One region of the Glutamicibacter soli genome, then DNA from elsewhere that is predicted to be linked to it. Evidence: predicted binding sites of a transcription regulator. Region 1 holds the regulator's gene; each other region holds the start of a gene.

Region 1 (7,027 bases):
GCCGGGTGGGCGCCGCGGGCGGCGGCATTGGTTCGCGTGGCCCGGGTGAAACCAAGATTGAAATGGATCGCCGCCGCATTCGCGACCGCATGGCAAAATTGCGCCGTGAGATCAAGGCGATGAAGCCGGCCCGAGAAGCCAAGCGCGCAAACCGCCGCCGCAACGACGTTCCCGCGGTCGCCATTGCCGGCTATACCAATGCCGGGAAGTCCTCCCTGCTGAACCGACTGACCAATGCCGGGGTCTTGGTGGAGAACGCGCTGTTCGCCACCCTGGATCCCACGGTGCGGCAGGCGGCCACCGAGGACGGGCTGACCTACACGCTGGCGGATACGGTGGGTTTCGTGTCCAACCTGCCAACGCAGCTGGTGGAGGCTTTCCGCTCGACGCTGGAGGAAATTGCGGATTCCGACCTGATTCTTCACGTTGTTGATGCCTCGCATCCGGATCCGGAAGGCCAGATCCAGGCAGTGCGTACGGTGCTGGGCGAAGTCGATGCGCTGAACATTCCCGAGATCATCGTGCTGAACAAGGCTGATGTGGCTGACCCATTTGTTATTGAAAGGGTCCGAAACCGCGAATCCAACACCGTGGTTGTCTCGGCACACACCGGTGAGGGAATCAAGGAGCTTCTGGCGAAGGTCAGCTCTTCAATTCCGCGCCCGGGAGTGCAGATGGAAGTGCTGATCCCATATAACCGCGGGGATCTGATCGCGAAACTTCATCAGAGTGAGTCTGAAATCCTTGAAAGCGAGCATCTGGAGAACGGAACCAGATTAATCGTCAAGGTACGAGAATCGTTGGCAGCAGAGTTGGAGACTTTCAACCTTCATGGATAAGCAAGAGCAGGCCCTTGACCTGCTGGAAGCCGCAGTAACTTCCATGGGCGGCGCCATGCGCGCCGGCCAGCAGGAAATGGTCAAGCACGTTGTATCGGCGCTGGAAGACGAAGAGCATCTGCTGGTGCAAGCAGGAACCGGTACGGGCAAGTCCATGGGCTACCTGATCCCGGCACTGGCACACGCCCAGACCAGCGCCAAACCGGTAATCGTATCGACTGCAACCTTGGCGTTGCAGTCGCAGATCGTCGGACGTGACGTACCTCGGCTCCTGGAGTCTCTCAAAGGCAAGCTTTCGCGACCCATGGACGTGGCCCTGCTCAAGGGCCGCTCCAACTACCTCTGCCAGTACAAGCTCGGCGGCGGATACCCGGAAGACGACGAAGGCACGTTGTTCTCCATGGATGAGCCCGCCGCGCCCAGGGGACAGACATTTTCCCCGCTGGCCAGCGAAGTCATGAAGCTTCGCGAATGGGCCGAGCGCACCGACACAGGGGACCGGGACGAACTGGTCCCCGGAGTCAGCGACAAGGCATGGAAACAGGTTTCGGTGTCCGCCATGGAGTGCCTTGGCTCCCAGAAATGCCCTATGGCCGATGAATGCTTCTCAGAGATGGCCCGCGCCCGGGCCGCCGAATCCGACGTGGTGATTACCAACCACGCCCTGCTGGCGGTCTCCGCCTTCGAAGGGCTGTCGGTGCTCCCGGACTTCGACGTCGCCATCATCGATGAGGCCCACGAGCTCCAGGACCGCGTCACCAGCTCGGTCTCAGGGGCACTGTCGGCTCGTATGGTGCTCACCGCAGCGGGCGGGGCCAAGCGCCATTGCGCCGTCAACGTTGACGAATTGGTCAAAGCCACCAACAGACTTGAAAAGGCCTTGACCGGCGTACCGACCGGGTTGTTGCAGACCGGCCTGCGCGAGGACATGGGAATCGCCCTGAACGACATCGTGGAACAGGCCCGGCTCATTCTCGCATTGACGAAGCCTGAAGCCAACGCGCCGGCCGATGGTGGTCGCCAGACCGCCAGGTCGCAAATGCAGGCCGTCATGGACGACGCCATCCGCATGCTCGAAGCCGAAGACCGCCGGGAGGTGCTCTACACGACCCGTCCGCGAGAATTTGTCGAAGGCCGCGGCTATGTCGAGGCGGATGACAACCAGCCGGCGACACTTAACGTGGCACCGCTGTCCGTGGCCGGAAAACTGCGCGAAGGACTCTTTGACGGTCGTACCGTCATCTTGACCAGCGCCACCTTGGCCATCGGCGCGCAATTCGACTCGGTGGCCGGTTCACTGGGGCTCCTGGGTGCCGGTGCACCGTCATGGACAGGCATCGACGTCGGCAGCCCATTCGATTATCCGAAGCAGGGCATCTTGTATGTCGCCAAGCACCTGCCCAAACCCGGCAGGCAGCTTGCCGCCGAGACCCTGGACGAAATCGAGGATCTGATCAAGGCTTCGGGCGGCGGCGCGTTGGCGCTGTTCACCTCGAAGCGTTCTGCCGAAGAAGCGGCGGCGATCTTGCGCGAGCGCCTCGACGTCGAGATCCTCTGCCAGGGTGATGCGAGCATGAAGTCTCTGGTAGCGCAGTTTGCCGAGGAACGGGACACTTGTCTCTTCGGCACCATGACTCTCTGGCAGGGCGTAGACGTGCCTGGCGACTCCTGCCGTTTGGTTATTATCGACAAGATCCCGTTCCCGCGTCCGGACGATCCGATCTCCAAGGCCCGCACCGAAGACGTGCAGAAGCACGGCGGTAACGGTTTCATGCAGGTTTCGGCCACCCACGCCGCGATCCGTCTGGCCCAGGGCGCTGGCCGGTTGATTCGTTCCGTGTCGGACAAGGGCGTCGTGGCAATCCTCGACTCACGCATGGCTACCGCACGCTACGGCAGTTTCCTCAAGGCCTCGTTGCCGCCGATGTGGCCCACCGTGGACAAGAAGACCATCACCGGTGTCCTCAAGCGGATGGACCCGAACCGCTAGATCGGTATTGGTTCATTCCGCGGAAGCCGGCACGGCTGAGCCCGTGTCGAAGCAAAGAGCGCTGGGACGCAGTCATATTGAACTGCACCCCAGCGCTCTTCGATTTGTCGGATTAGAGCGAACGCATGACCGATACAACGCGTCCCATGACGGTCGCTGCATCACCGAGGATCGGCTCGTACCGAGAATTCTGCGGCAACAACCAGGTATGACCGTCGCGCTGCCGGAACGTCTTCACGGTAGCTTCTTCATCGAGCAATGCAGCCACGATGTCGCCGTTGTTCGCAGTTTGCTGGCGACGCACAACAACCCAGTCGCCGTCGCAGATCGCAGCATCAACCATCGAGTCTCCTGAGACTCGAAGCATGAACAGCTCTCCGTGGCCCACCAGCTGGCGCGGAAGCGCGAACACGTCCTCTACCGTCTGATCTGCAAGGATCGGTCCACCAGCGGCGATACGGCCAACCAGCGGCACCATAGTGGTGTCCGCGGAGGTGCTCAGCTCAATGATCTTCGCATCTTCCTTGCCGGCCTCTTCCGCTGGCTTGGGCGCCTCGGCCGCTGCGGCATCCTCGCTGAGCTGCAGCGGCAGCAGGATCTCCATGGCACGAGGTCGGCGTGGATCACGACGAAGGTAGCCGAGCTTTTCAAGCTGGCTCAACTGGTGCGTGACACTCGACAGGCTCTTGAGGCCCACGGTGTCGCCGATCTCGCGCATCGACGGCGGATAGCCGTTCTTTCCGATCGAGCGCTGGATGGTCTCGAGAATTTTCTTCTGGCGGATCGTCAGCGAACGTGCATTCGATCGGGGAGTGCGCTCTGAAGCTGACATGACCTTTAGCCTTCCCTAATCACCGGTCGTGAGCTGGGCGGATGCCTAACTGTCGGAAGCCAGTGATGTTATGTATTCGTTCCTCTTCTACTTCGAAATCTTAGTCGATGTGAGGGAGTCTTTCAAAGATTTGTTCGAAAGTGTCTGGACAATTTCCGCGAAGTTCTGTTAGAAAAGATATACGAGAATCGAACACATCTTCGAAAACAGTATTCGAAGACAGGTTCGCATCATGCCACTGTTGAGGAGAATAGTCATGGCAACCGCCGCACTTGACTCGAAACGCACCAAAGAACACATGAAGATCCGCATCAATCGTCGCGGCTGGGCCGTGCTGGTTGGGGTCCCGGTGTTCATTCTGACCATCGCCGCCGCATTCCTGATCACCATGTTCACTTCAAGTGCCCAGGCGGCGTCCAACTCGCCGCAAGGTGTTGAAACCGTGGCCGTGACCGTCATCCCGGGCGACTCGTTGTGGGATCTCGCCCGTGAATACGCCGTAGGCTACGACGTGAATGCGGCCATGGAGCATATCACGGAGATCAACGCACTGGACTCCAGCGAGATCCGCGTTGGCGACACCTTGGAGATCCCGGTGTTGGCCAACTAGCCGGTCAAACCCTCAAAATGGCGACAGGTATTGTTACCAAGGTTTGTCGCCAATTCTTGAACCGACGACTGCGCCATTAGACTTAATGACGTGAATGTCCGCAGTGAACTATTGAGTCAGCTGCCCTTGCGTGAGAATCTCCGCGGGCTGTCCCCTTACGGTGCGCCACAAATTGACGTACCAATTCAGCTGAATGTCAATGAGAACACCCATCCGCTTCCGCAGACCGTGATTGATGCAATCGCTCAAGAAGTCTCCAAGGCAGCGGCCACGCTGAATCGCTACCCGGATCGTGAATTCGTGGAATTGCGTGAACTCCTAGCCAAGTACCTGGGCCACGATCTGGATCGCGAGAACATTTGGGCCGCGAACGGTTCCAATGAGATCCTGCAGCAGATCCTGCAAGCCTTCGGTGGCCCCGGTCGAAGCGTCATGAGTTTCGGCCCCACTTATTCCATGTACCCGCTGCTGGCCAGCGGAACCGATACCGAATACATCGCCGGCCAACGCGCCGATGATTTCACTCTCTCGGCCGACTCTGCTGCCGCGCAGGTACGCGAGCACACACCGAATATCGTTTTCCTCTGCTCTCCGAACAACCCAACCGGCACGGCATTGGGACTGGATGTCATCGAGGCTGTCTACGAGGCAGCCTCCGAGACCAACGCTATGGTCATCGTCGACGAGGCCTACGCTGAATTTTCACTGGCCAAGACCAAGTCGGCACTGAGCCTCCTCGGAGGTCGCCAGCGCTTGATTGTCAGCCGCACGATGTCCAAGGCCTTCGGCCTGGCTGGCGCCCGAGTGGGCTACTTGGCTGCGGCACCGGAAGTCACCGATGCGATTCGGCTTGTCCGCCTGCCCTACCACCTCTCTGCAGTGACCCAGGCGACCGCCATTGCCGCGCTGAAGAACGTTGACCTTCTGCTGGCACAGGTCGAAGAAATCAAGACCCAGCGCGACCGCATCGTGAGCACCTTGACCGAGCTGGGTTTGAAGCCTTCGGTTTCAGACTCGAACTTCGTCTTTTTCGGCGGCCTGGACGACCCCCACGCCATTTGGCAGGGGCTTCTCGACGCCGGAATCATCATCCGTGACAACGGAATCGCCGGCACCCTGCGAGTCACCGCGGGAACTGAGGCCGAAACCACCGCCTTCTTGGAGCGGCTGACCGAACTGCTCAGCGCACAGAAGTAGAAAAGACAAGCGAAGGAAGACATGTCTGCCGAATTGATTGGCGCACGTCGCGCCCGTATGGAACGAGTCACCAGCGAATCCTCGGTATTCGTTGAACTGGATCTCGATGGCTCAGGCGTCTCGGAGATCAGCACCACCGTGCCGTTCTTCGACCATATGCTCACTGCCCTGTCCAAGCACTCGCTGATCGACCTCACCGTGCGTGCAACCGGCGACACCCATATCGACGTACACCACACAGTGGAAGACACCGCGATCACCATCGGCGAGGTGCTGCGTGTTGCCCTGGGCAACAAGGCGGGTATCCGCCGCTTCGGCACTTCCTACGCACCGCTGGACGAAGCACTAGCCCGCTCCGTTGTAGATGTCTCCGGGCGCCCCTACCTGGTGCACGGCGGCGAGCCGGCCGGCCAGGAATACCATCTGATCGGTGGACACTTCACCGGTTCGATGACCCGTCACGTTTTCGAGGCGATCACGTTCCACGCGCAGATTTGTGCCCACATCGAGGTGCTCTCGGGCCGCGACCCGCACCACATCGTCGAAGCGCAGTTCAAGTCCTTCGCCCGTGCCTTGCGCGAAGCCGTCGAGCACGACGAACGCATGGGCGACAAGATTCCATCCACGAAGGGTGCCCTTTAAGTGGCAAAAAAGAAAGTTGTTGTCCTGGACTACGGTTCGGGCAACGTTCGCTCGGCAGTGCGTGCGCTTGAAGCCGCCGGAGCCGAGGTAGAGCTGACCGCAGACGCGGACAAGGTCCAAGCGGCTGACGGTCTGGTCGTTCCCGGCGTCGGCGCCTACGCATCGGTCATGGACCAGCTGACCAAGCTCGGTGCACTGCGCTGGATCGGTCGCCGTATCGCCGGCGGCAAGCCCGTGCTCGGAATCTGCGTTGGACATCAGGTCTTCTTCGACGAAGGCGTGGAACACGGCGTCAAGACGGCGGGTATTGGCGAGTGGCCAGGCACCGTAGAGCGGCTGCAGGCTGATGTCATCCCGCATATGGGCTGGAACACCGTTCGTCCGCCGGAAAACACCAAGCTCTTTGCAGGTATCGAAAACGAGCGCTTCTACTTCGTGCATTCATATGGAGTGCAGAAGTGGGAATTCGACGTCACCCAGCCGGCAATGACTCCGCCGCAGGTTACCTGGTCCACCCACGGAACCCCATTCATCGCAGCCGTTGAAAACGGTGCCTTGTCGGCAGTGCAATTCCACCCGGAGAAGTCTGGCGAAGCTGGCAAGAAGCTGCTGAGCAACTGGCTGGAGACTCTCTAGAATGTGGTCGATCGTACTCCTCGGGGTCGGCGCATTTCTTGCCGGCGGAGCAATCTCCTTGAAGAACCAGAAAGCGCACCTGTCGTGGATCATTGCCGCGTGGGGCCTGGCAGCTGGTTGTGTCATCGCAGCATGGGTCTTGACCCTCTAGTTTCAAACTTTCGAAGAAGGACAACATGAGTGAGCAACCAATTCTCGAACTGCTTCCCGCAGTAGATATCGCCGGCGGACAGGCGGTTCGCCTGGTGCAGGGTGAAGCCGGATCCGAAACTGGATACGGC
Region 2 (7,027 bases), 720 kb from region 1:
CGGTTTGGGTTAGCGCTTGTTGATTAGGTGTGGATAACTCAGAACGGCGGTTCGTCGTTGCCCGGGTTGCCCCAGCCGCCACCGTTGCCCTGCGCCGGGTTCTGCTGCGACTGAGTACCCCAAGGATCCTGCGCCGGAGTACCAGCCCAAGAACCCCCACCATTCGGCTGCGGAGTAACCTGCTGCGGTGGAGCCGACTGCTGATTCTGCTGTGGTGCACGAGTACCGCCACCGCCTGACCGCTGAGTACGGGTCACCTTGGCGGAAGCGAAAGTCAGCGACGGGCCGATCTCGTCCACTTCCAACTCGGTCACAGTGCGACGGTTCCCCTCCTTATCGTCGTAAGAACGCATACGCAACCGCCCCTGCGCAATCACGCGCATGCCCTTGGTTAGCGTCTCAGCGACGTTCTCAGCGGCCTCACGCCAGACAGCCGACCGCAAGAACAACGCTTCCCCGTCCTTCCACTCGTTGGTGTTCCGGTCAAAGGTTCGCGGGGTCGAAGCAATCGTGAAATTCGCAACCGCGCTACCCGAAGGCGTAAAACGCAACTCCGGATCCGCAGTCAGATTGCCGATAACGGTAATCACCGTGTCATTAGCCATTGTTGATGGCCTCCATTTCGTTGAGGGTGTTCATGATGAGGGGAAGTTCGTCTGCCTTGATTGCGTTCGGTCCGGGCAACTGCCGCCCGAGGGTTTGGGCGACGAACGCGCCAGGGTTTTCGATGCCCTTCGCGGTCGCGGCCGTGACGATCTCACCCCACTGGGCTTCGTTGATCATCGGCACCGTGGGTGCTTCTTGCGCTGGCGCTGGCTGTGGGGTGCGCGGGGAATGGGCTTTGATCTCGCCCATGTCTTCCATCTCGTCCGGCGTGTACGTGACACCGTAGAGCGCTTCAGAACACGCGAGGCGGGCAACCGCGCTGATGGCACGCCACTGAAGCATCGTCACGGGTTGCTTCTTGTAGTTGTCCTTGTTGGACAACCCCATCTGCTGCGCCCACGCCATGTCCCTGACCACGGTGTGCGGGTACTCCGGGTCGTCGGCACGCCAGATAGTTGCCCGGACGCTCTTGGCCTGCTCGTCGACCTCCACGCGGAGTTTGTGGCCAGCCTTGCGCACGTTCGACGCGATCAGTTCAGCGGAGGCGGTGGGCTTCCCCTGAATCACGTCGATGCGATACAAGGACTCTGCCGGCGCGAGCCCCATGGCCTGCCCAAGCCCGATAGCTACTAAAGCGTTGGCGGGCTTGCCACGGTAAGCCTGCGGCACAAGGTCGCCCTCGGTGACGATCTGCGACCACTGCATCTGCTCGGCCATCGTGATCTGCTGCGGTTCGACGCGGACAATTTCACTCATTTTCCATTTCCTCGTTTCGGATGTTTTCCCACGGCGTGAGGGTGTAGGTGTATTCGGTTTCGTAGCCTGGCCAGTTACCCGATGACTGGGCTTCCTGGTATCGGCGTAGTGCGATGTTGATGCGTGCTTGTGCTTGTCGGAGCGCTTCGGGGTCGAGTGAACCAACACTGACCGTGTAGGGTTCGCAGTTTTGCACGAAGATGAACTTCCAGTCGGGCACGAAGCCTGTGACCGCCTGTGCGCCGTTCAAGTAGTGTTGCGCTTGGATGTAGTAGCCGAAGTCGCTGATTGACTTGCGGACGTCGTTGGGGCGTGCTGACCGGGTTGTTTTCAGGTCGATGATCTGCCCGTGGTTTGGCCGGTACGCGTCAAAACGAGCTTTCAACGGTGTGCCATCGGACTCCCAAAACGCGCTAACCTCCGGTTGGAAGTCAGTCAACAACGAGGATGCGAGCTGGTGGTTCATGACGCTATCTGCCATGCGTTCCACCGGGGCAAGAATCGAATCGACCTCGCTGTTGTTGATCGGGATCTTCCCCGCAGCATAAGCGGCGGCTTTCGCCTGTTTCGCGTCGTTGGTTCGCCATGCGTCCACGTCCACACGTTCCACGAGCCGGTCAAGGCTTCCTTCGAGGATCAATGCGTGAGCCAACGTGCCGGTATCAAACACCCGCTTGTGCTCATTCGTGGACAGCATGACTCTGACCTCGGCCATGCTGATCCCCGTATCCGAAAGAGTCTTGATACTCGTGGATCCAAGAGCCTCGTGCGCGTGATACTCGACTTCATCCAAGTCATAAATCAGTGTCGCCACAGTCGGCCTCCTGGTTGCTTTCGGATATTGCGAAGGCCCCCACAATTTTGCGAGGGCCGTGCGTGTATTCTCGTGCTTTGCCGCGTAACCATGCTGCTGTGAACTTGTCACGCATCTGGTCGGCAACATCTGTGATCGTTTGGGCTTTCACTGAGGCTAACCAGCGGTCGAATGCGTCACCTGATTCTTTGTCGTACGAGTCAACTCCGCGAACATGAGCCGCAAACTCCATGTGGTCGAGGTAGGCGTGACGTACCTGCTCGGTGGTTGGCGTGTAGTCGCTCATTGTTCGCACCTGTGTTCCTGTTGTTCTTCCCTGACGGTGGCTTCAAACGACCACTCTTTGCCGACCCATCCGCAAGCACAGAATGCTTGGAACACGGGTAGGGTTGGTCGCTCAAACGAACGGGTTTTACCAGTCATTGTTGGCCTCCTATAGCCATGAGTGCATCCAATGCGTGTAAGCGGAAAATATGAACTCCCAAAACCAAGAACCGATCATGAGGGGTTCCTGATCTCTTCGGCATGTTCGGCGATGAGCATGATCGCTAGGTTCGCGCCGAAAATGTGCTCAGGGTTATCCACACGTTTGAACCGCTTCCGTAGATACTTTGCCGTTCCCTCGACCGCACCGGCCTTCGCTTCCCGTTCGTGCTGTTCGAGCACCTGCACAACATGAGCGCGATGCAGGGCGTACAGTTGCCCCTCTGTCTCAGCGGTTACGGTTTCACCGCACTTACACCGCATCCGTGACGCTTCACTCCACGGACGCTTCACCGTGTGCGCTTCGAGGATTTCGAGGATGCTCATCGCTTCACCTCCGGGATGTATTTGATTTCGAGTTTGTCTGCACTCCATACGGTGAACACTTCAGTCCACCAGCGCCCGCCGACAAATGACATGCCACCGATTCCGGCGCCCGAATTAGCTGGGCATCGGATGATGAGTTCGGAATTGCCGTTGAAGTGAACGCGAACCATAGTGCCGATGGGCAACGCGTCCCACTGCTCGACGTTGGTCACTTCCGGCAGCGCGGCGGCGAGATAAGCGGTGATCGCAGTCTCAGCCATGCGCTCGCAGTCATTGCCGTTCAGATCACCTATCCGCCCGGAAAACGCTTCATACAGCGCCTCCCAAGCAGCATCAAAAGCGTCCGGGTTTAGCGGGGGCTGGTTCACTTGGTGGCCTCCTTAGCGAGCTCACGGGCACGGCGGGCGAGAAGTAAGTAGACTTCCATGGTTCCAGCATGGAACCCGTCCCAAGTTGCTACCCTGGGCTCCCCGTCGTGTTCACGCACAACGTTGAACAGTTCCAGCGCTTCGGCTTCCAACTCCACCCGCTCCCGAGCTTCGGCGGTAGCGCGTTCCTGTTCCTCGATGTGGAACTGCAAGCTTTCCAACGCGCCGGCTAGGAAGTCCTCCCCCTGTCGAGTGACCCCCACCGCTTCGAGGATAGCCAGGCACAAGGCAGGCGCATCAGACGGGGCGAGTAGGATCGTGCTATTATCAACAGCCAAGAAAACGCCCTGGGAATTGATGTTCCCCTCAACTTCAAGCGTCACCGGGCTATCTAGGGCACTCTTGAACTTCTTCACTTCGCTCATTTGTTGTCTCCGTTCTTGGTGGTGCGGGCGTGATGGGCTTTGTCCACTTCGTTATGCGTGAACAATTCCAGACGCTTAGCGATGACAGCAGATTCGGCATCTTCCAACGAGTCAAATAGCCCTAGGTGATATTTCTTCCCGTTATGCCTGACAGCAGCTGAGAACTTATCTGGTGTTCGAGTTGAATCGACCCATACGCCCAGGACGCCAGTTTTTGAGCTCCTACTTGCACCCTTTTTATGCTCACAGTTCTGCTTCACCGAGACCGCCCTCAGATGATCCGGGCGAACGCATGAACGGTTGTGACATAGGTGGTCAATTACCAGACCTTCGGGTATGTGACCAAATGTCATTTCATAGGAAACTCGGTGAGCTTGTTTCATGGAACCCATGCGTATCTGCCCGTAACCCGCGTGGTTCAGACGGCCAGTCCACAGCCAGCACGATCCACTCTTGTCTACATGCCCCCAAAATCTGGAGGTATCATTTCCCCGGATGATGTTGACTTTCTCCGGGTCGCCGTATTTGCGCCAGCGGTTGTAGTGCTTTTGACACCATCCGTGCCCAAACACTTTTCCGTCGCAGTCATCAACTTTGCATGCCATTGCTGGGACCTCCTGATCTTGCGGCCCGGTCGGCGTAACGGATGGCTTCGGCATGGGTGGGGAATACTCTGCCGAATACTGAGTAGCCGTCTTTGTCGACCAGATATGCAAGTGCTTTCGGCACGCCGGGGTGGCTCCAATTGATGCACGCGACTTTCCAGCGGGGTCGGTGGACCTTACCCGCGCCGTCGCAGGTGGGGCACTTGTAGCTACCTTCCAGTGCGTAGAGTGGCCCGGCAATCCATCCACGGCCTGCACAGTCCTTGCAGATTTGCTTAGCCATCGGTTTTCTCCTTGGCTACGATTCGGTGGTCGCGGATGGATAGGATTTTGACTGCCCAGCCCCATCCGAATCCGCGGGGGCAGCTGCCCAGTAGCGTCAAGAGCTTCTGGTGCGCTTCTTCGCGGGTCGATGCGATGACTTCGGCGACGCCACCCTGATCCCAGCGGGTGTGGTAGTAACCGGTCTTATCGGCTTGGGCGTACCGCATTTTGAACTCGTACAGATCAGCCATTGTTGTCACCTCCGAGCGCGTCGTCAGCCAACCGGCATCCATCACCGTCCAGGGCGCGGATGGTATCGCATGGCCATGCTGAGTTTTCTTCGGCAGCGCAATAGTGTTCCTCGGCTCCGTTCGGATAAACCAGAACCCGTTCAGCATGCTTCGCACGCACTCTTGCGACGGCCTGTTCAGCCTGTTCGAGGCGGGACAGGACAGCAACGAGCTCAGCCCTACTAATTTCAACAGTTGGAGCCCAAGCCAACTCGCTCAGGTGCCGATTCAACCGCTCAACGTCAACATTCTTTTCCATCAGATTTTCCCTACTGTGAGCATGAGTAAAGCCCCGACGATCTTCACCGAGGCTACGAATAGAAGTGCAGACATGAGGCCGATAACAGCAACCCATGCGCGGGTTTCAAAGTCGATTTCATCCACGTTGTTTCACCGCCGCCCACCGGGCTACAGCACCACCACGACGCGACCTAGACCGCGACCGCTCATGCTGCACATACCGGATCAAACCCATCGACTGATACGCCGTAAAAACCGCGCCAACCCAATTCGGATTAGAAGGGGCTGGAATCATGTCCCTCAGATCGTCCGCAGTGAATGAGAAGTTCCTGGCAATCAGAGCATCCATACCCTTATTCGCCGCCTCAAACCACTCAGCACGATCATCCAAAACCATCGGCACTGGCAAAGGCTTACCGCTCATCACAGAACCCCTCCCAAGCATCCCGAAAATCCGGGTAGCCAGACAACGCCGAACTGATCTCATCCTCAGAAGCATCACGCAACAGCCTCTCCAACTGAGCCACGGCATCATCTAAGGCTCCTGAAACCGCCCAACGAACCTCGCTATCGATACGAGCCTGTCGTGGTGGGTTCAGAACCGAAACGGAATGGCTTGCACGACCACCGCGGCCATCGTCTTGCATGCTGGAATGCATATGAGACTCAGCATCTTCTCTCGTTTCCAGAGTCAAATCGCAGTCGCGGCAACGCCCGTAGTCCTTGCCAGCCTCAGGATCGAATCGGTTAGACTTACTCATGTTGTTTGTTCCTTTCGGGAATGAAGAAACCCACCAGATAGCCGCTGGTGGGTTTCGTTTATTTGGTGACGCGATCAGCGTCATTGTGAGTATGCAAACGATTGCGTAAATCAGTAGCAACCTTGTCCGCTTCCTCAACTGTCTTGAAATAGCCACCCCAGTGAGTGACACCGTTATGCTTCACGCGGACTCCCCAAAGATTCGCCTTCTTGTTCAGATGAACACCACGAACGTGAGAATCAGTTGAAGCATTGAACCTAGACCGATTCTCAGAGTTCTGCTTCTTAGTCACAGCCCGAAGATGCTCAGGATTTACGCATGATCGGTTTCTGCAGATATGGTCGATCACCAACCCATCTGGGATAGGGCCGTAGTGGAGCTCGTAAGCTACCCGGTGAGCTTTGAGATTCTTTCGGCTTGGAGCATCAGCACGTATCGACCCATACCCGTTGCTGAGAATGGATGATGTCAGCACTAAGCAGTCGCCCTGACGTTCGGTTCTAGCAGCTAGGCGTTCAGCTATCGGCAGTGTTTTGCGCATGACTACCATCCCTATGCGGCAGCTAGCCGTCGTTGAACTGACGCGTGATGCTCGCACTCAGTAGGGTTCATAAGGTGACGTACTGCTGTATCGCCGGTAGGGTCCCCGTAAACAATCGTGCGGAACAGTTCCAACACCTCAGCCTCAGACGGCTCATACGTGAACGCCTGGAACCTCTTATAGGCGACCTTCCCGAGCTTCTTATAAGCGCTGCGGGGAAGCTCTGGAACAGCCTCACGAGCCTTGTTCTCCATGAAAGCCAAACTGATTTTAGGCATGACAATTAGTCCTTACTCCAAGGGACGAACCCAAGGGGAAGTAATACAAAGAGTGGTGTGATGCCTGATTAGGCGATTTTGCGGAGTGCTTCCGCGATGCGGTTCTTGTCGAACCGGTTGCCTCGGTTGCCGAGGACTATCTGGCGGATTTCTTCCTGCTGTTCCGGGGAGAACCTGTATCGGTTCCCTACTTTGCCGGCTGGCCAGGTTCCGTCTGCTGCTCGGCGCTGTACGGTGATCGGTTTGATGTTGTACTCTGCGGCGAGGTC
Region 3 (7,027 bases), 950 kb from region 1:
GGCAAGCTTCACGCGCTGCGCTTCGCCGCCGGAGAGCGTGGTCGCCGGCTGGCCCAGGCGGACATAGCCCAGGCCCACGTCCACCAGGGTTTTCAGATGGCGGGCGATCGGGGTGAAGGCGCTGAAGAACTCGGCGCCCTCCGCGATCGGCATGTCCAGCACGTCGGCGATGTTCTTGCCCTTGTAGAGCACCTGCAGGGTTTCGCGGTTGTAGCGCGCCCCGTGGCAGACCTCGCAGGGCACGTAGACGTCCGGCAGGAAGTTCATCTCGATCTTCAGCGTGCCGTCGCCCGAGCAGGCCTCGCAGCGTCCGCCCTTGACGTTGAAGGAGAAGCGGCCCGGCTGGTAGCCGCGAAGCTTCGCCTCGTTGGTCTCCGCGAACAGCTTGCGGATGTTGTCGAACACGCCGGTGTAGGTGGCAGGGTTGGAGCGCGGGGTGCGGCCGATCGGCGACTGGTCCACGTGGACCACCTTGTCCAGGTGCTCCAAGCCCTGCACACGGGTGTGCCGGCCGGGGACCTGCTTCGCGCCGTTGAGCTTGTTCGCCAGCACCTTGTAGAGGATGTCGTTGACCAGGGTCGACTTGCCCGAGCCGGACACGCCGGTCACCGCGGTCAGCACGCCCAGCGGGAACTCGACGCTGACGTTCTGCAGGTTGTTCTCGCTGGCGCCGACGACCTTGAGCTTGCGGTCCTTGTCCACCTTGCGGCGCTTGGACGGGATCTCGATCTGCTTGCGGCCCGAAAGGTAGTCGCCGGTCAGCGAACGGGTGTTCTCCTTCAGCCCCTCCACGGAGCCGGAGTGCACCACTTCGCCGCCGTGCTCGCCCGCGCCAGGGCCGATGTCAACGATCCAGTCCGCCTCGGCGATGGTGTCCTCGTCGTGCTCCACCACGATCAGGGTGTTGCCCAGCGAACGCAGGTGCAGCAGGGTCTCGATCAGCCGTCGGTTGTCGCGCTGGTGCAGGCCGATGGACGGCTCGTCGAGCACGTAGAGCACACCCACCAGGCCGGAGCCGATCTGGGTGGCCAGGCGGATGCGCTGGGCTTCGCCGCCGGACAGCGTGCCGGCCGCGCGTTCAAGGGTCAGGTATTCCAGGCCCACGTCCAGCAGGAACTTCATGCGGGCGCCGATTTCCTTGAGCACCTGCACCGCGATCTGCGCCTCGCGGTTGCTCAGTTCCAGGGTGGTCAGGAACTCGGCGGCGCTGCGCAGGTCCATGGCGGAGACCTCGGCGATGGACTTGCCGCCCACCAGCACCGACAGCGAGGCCGGGTTCAGCCGGGCGCCGCCGCAGGTCGGGCACGGGATCTGGCGCATGTACTGCTCGTAGCGGTCGCGCGCGTGGTCCGATTCGGTTTCCTGGTGCTTGCGGTGCACGTAGGAGATGACGCCCTCGAAGCCGGTCGAGTACTTGCGTTCGCGGCCGAAGCGGTTCTTGTACTGCACCACGACCTTGTGGTCCTTGCCGTTCAGGATGGCCTGGCGGGCTGCGGCGGGAAGGTCTTTCCAGCGGGTGTCCATGCTGAAGCCCAGGTCCTTGCCCAAGCCCTCGATCAGCCGGTTCCAGTACTCGGTGGTGGCCTTGCCCAGCGACCACGGGGCGATTGCGCCCTCACTGAGGGTCACCTCGTCGTCGGGGACGATCAGGTGCTCGTCCACCTCCAGCTTGGTGCCGATGCCGGAGCAGGCGGCGCAGGCGCCGAAGGGGTTGTTGAAGGAGAAGGTGCGCGGCTCGATCTCGTCGATGGCCAGCGGGTGCTCGTTCGGGCAGGCCAGGTTCTCGGAGAAGGAGCGGATGCGCTTCGGGTCGTCGTCCTCCAGGTCCACGAAGTCGGCCAGCACGCGGCCGTCGGCGATGCCCAGCGCGGTCTCGATGGAGTCGGTCAGCCGCTGGCGGACCTCCTCCTTCATGGCCAGGCGGTCGACGACCACCTCGATGGTGTGCTTGACCTGCTTGGCCAGCTTCGGCGGATCGGTCAGCTGGATGGTCTGCCCGTCCACGCGGGCGCGGGAGAAGCCCTTGGCTGACAGCTCCGCGAACAGGTCGACGAATTCGCCCTTGCGGGCGCGGACCACGGGAGCCAGGATCTGGAAGCGGGTTCGCTCGGGCAGCTCCATGAGCTGGTCCACGATCTGCTGCGGGGTCTGCTTGGAAATCGGCTCGCCGCATTCCGGGCAGTGCGGCCGGCCCACGCGCGCCCAGAGCAGGCGCATGTAGTCGTAGACCTCGGTGATGGTGCCGACAGTGGAACGCGGGTTGCGGCTGGTGGACTTCTGGTCGATGGACACCGCCGGGGACAGGCCCTCGATGAAGTCCACGTCCGGCTTGTCGACCTGGCCCAGGAACATGCGCGCGTAGGCAGAGAGCGACTCGACATAACGTCGCTGGCCCTCGGCGAAGATGGTGTCGAACGCGAGGGAGGACTTGCCGGACCCGGACAGGCCGGTGAAGACAATCATCGCGTCGCGGGGCAGATCGATGTCCACGTTCTTCAGGTTGTGCTCGCGCGCGCCCTTCACGACCAGGCGCGTCAGATCAGTTTTCTTGCTCTCTGCAGTAATAGCCACGAAGCAATACTAATCGAAAATTGCTTCGAATGAGTGTGAACTCTGACGCAACTCACATGCAAATCGCCAAAGGCCGCACCGTCGACCGGCGAGCGCCGTGCGATCCCCCGCACCGGGCGGGCTCAGTGCCCGCCGGCCTGCTGGGCGATCCGCGCGGTTCCGGGCAGGCGACGGACAAGTCGCGGGAGGAAATTGAACACAACGAGGACCACCAGCATGCCCAGGCCAAGACCGAACAGCACGTCGTGCGGGTAGTGCGCGCCGACTCCCACCCGCGCCACGGCGATGAGCAGGGCCGTGGCGGCCAGGTACCAGCGCAGCCGCACGATGGCCAAGGCGCAGGCGGTCGCGAAGGCGGCGGCGAGCACCGAGTGGTTCGAAGGCCAGGACCAGTCCCCGTGCGGCGGGCAGGTTTCCGCAATGGCCACGTGAATGCTCTGGCAGGGCCGCGCCTCGGTCAGGATCAGCTTGAGCGTGCTGCTTGCGGCGTAGGCGAGGATCACTCCCAGGCCTCCCAGCACCAGCCTCGCGAACGCCGCCCGGTCCCTGAACCATGACCATACGGCCAGCCCGGCGGTGAACAAGACCAGCAGCAGCAACGCCGCGTCGGCGAAGAACACCGCCAGCAGGGTGAGTGCCGGAGAGGAACCGGCCGCCGCGGTGACCGCTGTGTACAGCTGTTCGCGGACTATAAATGCCGGCAGTGACAGCGCCATGAGGCCCAGGGCGATGAGCACTGGGATGGCAGGCCGCGTTGACGTGACCCGAGCGGATTCTGTAGTCATGAGACGTGATTGTAGGCCTGGTTTCTGGGAGGGTATTCCAGCAAGTTTCAGGCCTGTTCCCAGAGAAGCTTCCCGCAGGGTTTGCCGCCTGGGGCACTATTCATCGGGCATGCGGTACGCGACCATGCCCGCGCGGTCCGGGAGCACCGCGATCCGCTGCTGGTCCTTGCCTGTGCGCTGGAACTCCGCATACAGCGGAAGGTCCTTCGTGGCCTTCTGCGTGTCACGGGTGCATGGTTGCACGGTCTGCGGCACCCTCAGGTAGGCCGTCTGTTCGTATCCGTCGATGTGCCTGACTTCCACCGAATCGCGGTCGCTGGTGCACAAGACGGTGTCACCAAGGACGTGGGAGAGTTCGAGCTTTTCCCCGGTCGAGCTGTCCACGGCGGCGAATCCCGAGGCCATGGGGACGATCACGTATTTCTGGTCGCCGAGGATTCTGTTGTTGGCCTTGGCCAGTTCCACAGCTTTCTCGTATCCGGGCATGTCATACGCCCAGCGTTCCTTGCCGGTGGTCGCGTCGATGCCTGCAACGTCCCATTCGAGGCCCGTGAGCGCCCCGCGCTTGCCGGTGGACGGCTGCACCGTAGCCAACGCCTGGTGGAATCTGCAGGTGACGAAGGTGCTGCGCGTCTGGGCTTGGCGGGTCTCAACGATTCCGGAGCAGTCCTGGTCCGCGCCGGGCACCGCCCACCGGCGTTTTCCGGTGTCTGGGTCGATCCCGACCATCATGGCGTCCTTGTTCCAGTCCTGCACGTAGGCATCGCCTTCGGGGTGGTACTGGTAGTCAATCCGGAAACCATGGCCGACGAAGATCTGCTGCGGTTCCTCGAACGTAGTCCACTCCCACCCGTTGTCCGTGGAGTAGTACGAGTCGAAGACCTGTTCGTAGGGCACGCTCCACAGGATCTTGCCGTCCCGCGCGTAGCTGAGCAGTTCCTCCCTGGGCCCGCGCTGCGACGACGACGAGAGACCTTCGCCGACGAATCGGTCGTCCGGATTCTTTTTCGGTGTGGGAAGGTCCTCCCCGGCGAGCTGCTTCCAGCGGCCCTTCTCCATGTCGTAGCGCATGTTCACCGGTTCTCCGGATTTCCTGTCACCCTCAACGCACCAGGTCTCTTCGCATTCAACGGGACGGTTGGTCATGAAGTCAACCTCAATACTCGCCGAGGTGTTCTTCCCGGTAGCGAGATCAATGACCACCAGCCGTTCGGATTTCCCCTTCACCGATTCAACAAATGCCGCCATCCGGCTTCCGTTGTGCTCGAAGACCGGCAGCCTCATCCTCATGCCCCCGGGGTTGTGCCCCACCGATGCCTCGCGCTTCCAGCGCAGCGAACCGTCGGCGAGCTCGCGGGCCACCAGTGTCAGCTTGCGCTGGCGTTCAACATAGGCGATGGCCAAACCAAGCTGCTCTTCGACCTGGATTTCCGAGACGACGTTCTCCTTGCTGCTCCAGGCAAGCGAGACCGGTTGCGCACTGCGGTCAACCGCAGGGGGCTCGGGCTGCGCAGGCGGTGCCGTACAACCTGCCAGCAGGCCGACCATCAGGCAGGCCGCGACAGCGGTTGGCAGTTTCAACCGGTTTTCAGCAGTGTGGTTCATGGTGTGCTCCCGAATCTTCCGTTGGGTCGATTGGCACAGCCTATGAGCTACTGAAAAATTCGTGGAAGGTTTTCCACAGCCGGAAAACATTGGTGAGAGGTACCCAGTAATACGTGGGTAATGGACTGCCCCGCATCATGTGTTCCAGGAGTGCCGCAGCAACTCCCGCGGATAGCGCTTTGCGCAGCCCGCCCACGTCGAGAACCAGGAGACTGCGATGGAACGACTGAACCGATCGGTATTGCTGGATGACAAAACCATCAGGGTGACGGTTCCCGCCACGGCGATGTACGACTTGGACCAGATGCAGAAAATTCAGCGCGAGGTGCTGGGACGGCTCGGCTGCCCTGCCTGTTGCTCGGGCTTCGACATCCGTTTCGATCTGGCCCGGAGGTTCATGGTCGATGAGGATCTTGTTGTCCGCCCGATGGACGAGCTGGCTTGATTCCGCTCACCGCTCTGCCCGAGCTCGGCGTCGGAGTGATCTACTGGCCTGCCCTCGACGGGGTGCTCTCCCGGACGGACAACGGCGTGGACGTGCTCGAACTGGAACCGCAGGCCTTCTGGTTCCAGCCCGGGCCCGACACACACGGGTACATGCTGGATGAAGCGGTGTTCAGCCACCTCGCCGAGGCTCCGCAGACCTGCCTGGCCCACGGTGTCGGCTTCCCCGTCGGAGGAACCTGCCCACCGGACCCTGAACAGGTTGATGCATTCGTGCGCAGCATTATCCGATTGGGCGCCCCTTGGGCCAGCGAGCACCTGAGTTTCAATCGGCTGCGGCAAGCCGGCGGCGAGATCGACATGGGTTTCCTGCTTCCCCCGATCCAGTCCCCCGAGTCGGTGGCTTGCGCGGTGGACAACATCCGCTTCCTGAAGCGCCACCTGCCGGTGCCGCTCGCCGTCGAAACCGGGGTCAACTATCTCAAGCCCTTGCCCGGCGAAATGCCGGACGGCGAGTTCTTCCGCTCCGTCGCCGAACAGGCCGATTGCGGGATCCTCCTGGACCTGCACAATCTCTGGGCCAACGAACGCAATGGCCGCCAGCCCATCTGCGAGGTGGTCAACCAGCTGCCGCTGGAGCGGGTCATCGAAATGCATCTGGCCGGCGGCCAGGAATACGGCGGGTACTGGGTCGACGCGCATAGCGGGCTCGCCGACCCGGAACTGATGGACATTGCCCGGCAGGTGGTGCCCCGGCTGCCGAACTTGAAGGCCATCACCTTCGAGATCATGCCCCAGTTCCTGCTGGCCTACGGCATCACCGATGATGCGCTGATCGACCAGTTCGCGCAATTGCGGAAACTGTGGCAGTTGCGCGGCACGGCGGTTTCCGAGGCACCGGTTCCGGGTCCGCGCCGAGCGGGAGCCCGTCCGGGCCCGGTGCTGCCTGCGCCTGGCCAATGGGAGGAAGCGCTGGCCTCGATCTTGCTGCCGCACCAACACACCGCTCCGGGTTTCGCCGAATCACTGGCCGGGGATGACGGCGCCGGGGTCATCCGCAAGTTGATTTCCGCCGCCAGGGCCGGAAAGGTCGCCGACGCACTGCCCCTGACCACGCGCCTGCTGCTGCTCACGCTCGGCGCCGCCCGCGTGGATCAGGTGCTGGATGACTTCTGGGCATGCACCCCGTCGGAGCAGATGGCTTCGAATGAGGCGTGCAAATTCATCGAATGGGCGCTGTCCGGTTCGCTCGGGTCCGAGGTACCGCATCTTGCCCAGGTCTCGGCATTCGAGCTGGCCGCCAACCAGGCGATCATGACCGGCCGCGAGCAACTGGTCGACTTCACCATGGACCCCGTCGAGCTGCTCGGCGCGCTGCGTGCGGGACGGATGCCGTCGAAGCTTCCCGCAGGCAGATATTCGTTGACGGTGACTCCACCCGCAGCGCCATCCGCCTGAAGGGACCGGGCCGAGAATTCCGCGGCACTTCGCGGGTGCGGATTATTTGGGCAGCGAGCTGAAGGCGGCGCGCAGGTACTTCACCGCGGTCTCCTCGTCCACGTTCCACATCTGCGAGATCCGCGCCAGGTCGGCGGCGGCGTCGCTGACTTCCTGGTCCCCGC

What was found. Region 1 encodes LexA, which represses DNA repair genes until DNA is damaged. Its sites were predicted from a motif close to TCGAACANNTGTTCGA; they were not measured.
Region 2: a site for LexA is predicted at 4,480-4,495, ahead of ACTX90_RS02445 (HNH endonuclease signature motif containing protein). Genes of this name have one in related genera too.
Region 3: a site for LexA is predicted at 2,585-2,600, ahead of uvrA (excinuclease ABC subunit UvrA). Genes of this name have one in related genera too.

The regions. Positions count from the first base shown of each region.
Region 1 covers NZ_CM125969.1:1,218,478-1,225,504, forward strand. Annotated here, with positions in the region: gene hflX (GTPase HflX) at 1-839, shown strand, start outside; gene ACTX90_RS05800 (ATP-dependent DNA helicase) at 832-2,829, shown strand; gene lexA (transcriptional repressor LexA) at 2,942-3,661, opposite strand; gene ACTX90_RS05810 (LysM peptidoglycan-binding domain-containing protein) at 3,918-4,271, shown strand; gene ACTX90_RS05815 (histidinol-phosphate transaminase) at 4,362-5,468, shown strand; gene hisB (imidazoleglycerol-phosphate dehydratase HisB) at 5,490-6,110, shown strand; gene hisH (imidazole glycerol phosphate synthase subunit HisH) at 6,111-6,746, shown strand; gene ACTX90_RS05830 (CG2302 family histidine operon protein) at 6,748-6,897, shown strand; gene priA (bifunctional 1-(5-phosphoribosyl)-5-((5-phosphoribosylamino)methylideneamino)imidazole-4-carboxamide isomerase/phosphoribosylanthranilate isomerase PriA) at 6,923-7,027, shown strand, end outside.
Region 2 covers NZ_CM125969.1:500,608-507,634, reverse strand. Annotated here, with positions in the region: gene ACTX90_RS02480 (single-stranded DNA-binding protein) at 39-605, opposite strand; gene ACTX90_RS02475 (hypothetical protein) at 598-1,362, opposite strand; gene ACTX90_RS02470 (PD-(D/E)XK nuclease-like domain-containing protein) at 1,355-2,176, opposite strand; gene ACTX90_RS02465 (hypothetical protein) at 2,157-2,462, opposite strand; gene ACTX90_RS02460 (hypothetical protein) at 2,675-2,986, opposite strand; gene ACTX90_RS02455 (hypothetical protein) at 2,983-3,354, opposite strand; gene ACTX90_RS02450 (hypothetical protein) at 3,351-3,779, opposite strand; gene ACTX90_RS02445 (HNH endonuclease signature motif containing protein) at 3,776-4,438, opposite strand; gene ACTX90_RS02440 (hypothetical protein) at 4,660-4,899, opposite strand; gene ACTX90_RS02435 (hypothetical protein) at 4,892-5,197, opposite strand; gene ACTX90_RS02430 (hypothetical protein) at 5,592-5,939, opposite strand; gene ACTX90_RS02425 (HNH endonuclease signature motif containing protein) at 5,998-6,480, opposite strand; gene ACTX90_RS02420 (helix-turn-helix domain-containing protein) at 6,827-7,027, opposite strand, start outside.
Region 3 covers NZ_CM125969.1:2,170,006-2,177,032, forward strand. Annotated here, with positions in the region: gene uvrA (excinuclease ABC subunit UvrA) at 1-2,571, opposite strand, end outside; gene ACTX90_RS10295 (phosphatase PAP2 family protein) at 2,694-3,356, opposite strand; gene ACTX90_RS10300 (outer membrane protein assembly factor BamB family protein) at 3,453-4,961, opposite strand; gene ACTX90_RS10305 (hypothetical protein) at 5,179-5,406, shown strand; gene ACTX90_RS10310 (MbnB/TglH/ChrH family RiPP precursor modification enzyme) at 5,403-6,863, shown strand; gene ACTX90_RS10315 (GntR family transcriptional regulator) at 6,906-7,027, opposite strand, start outside.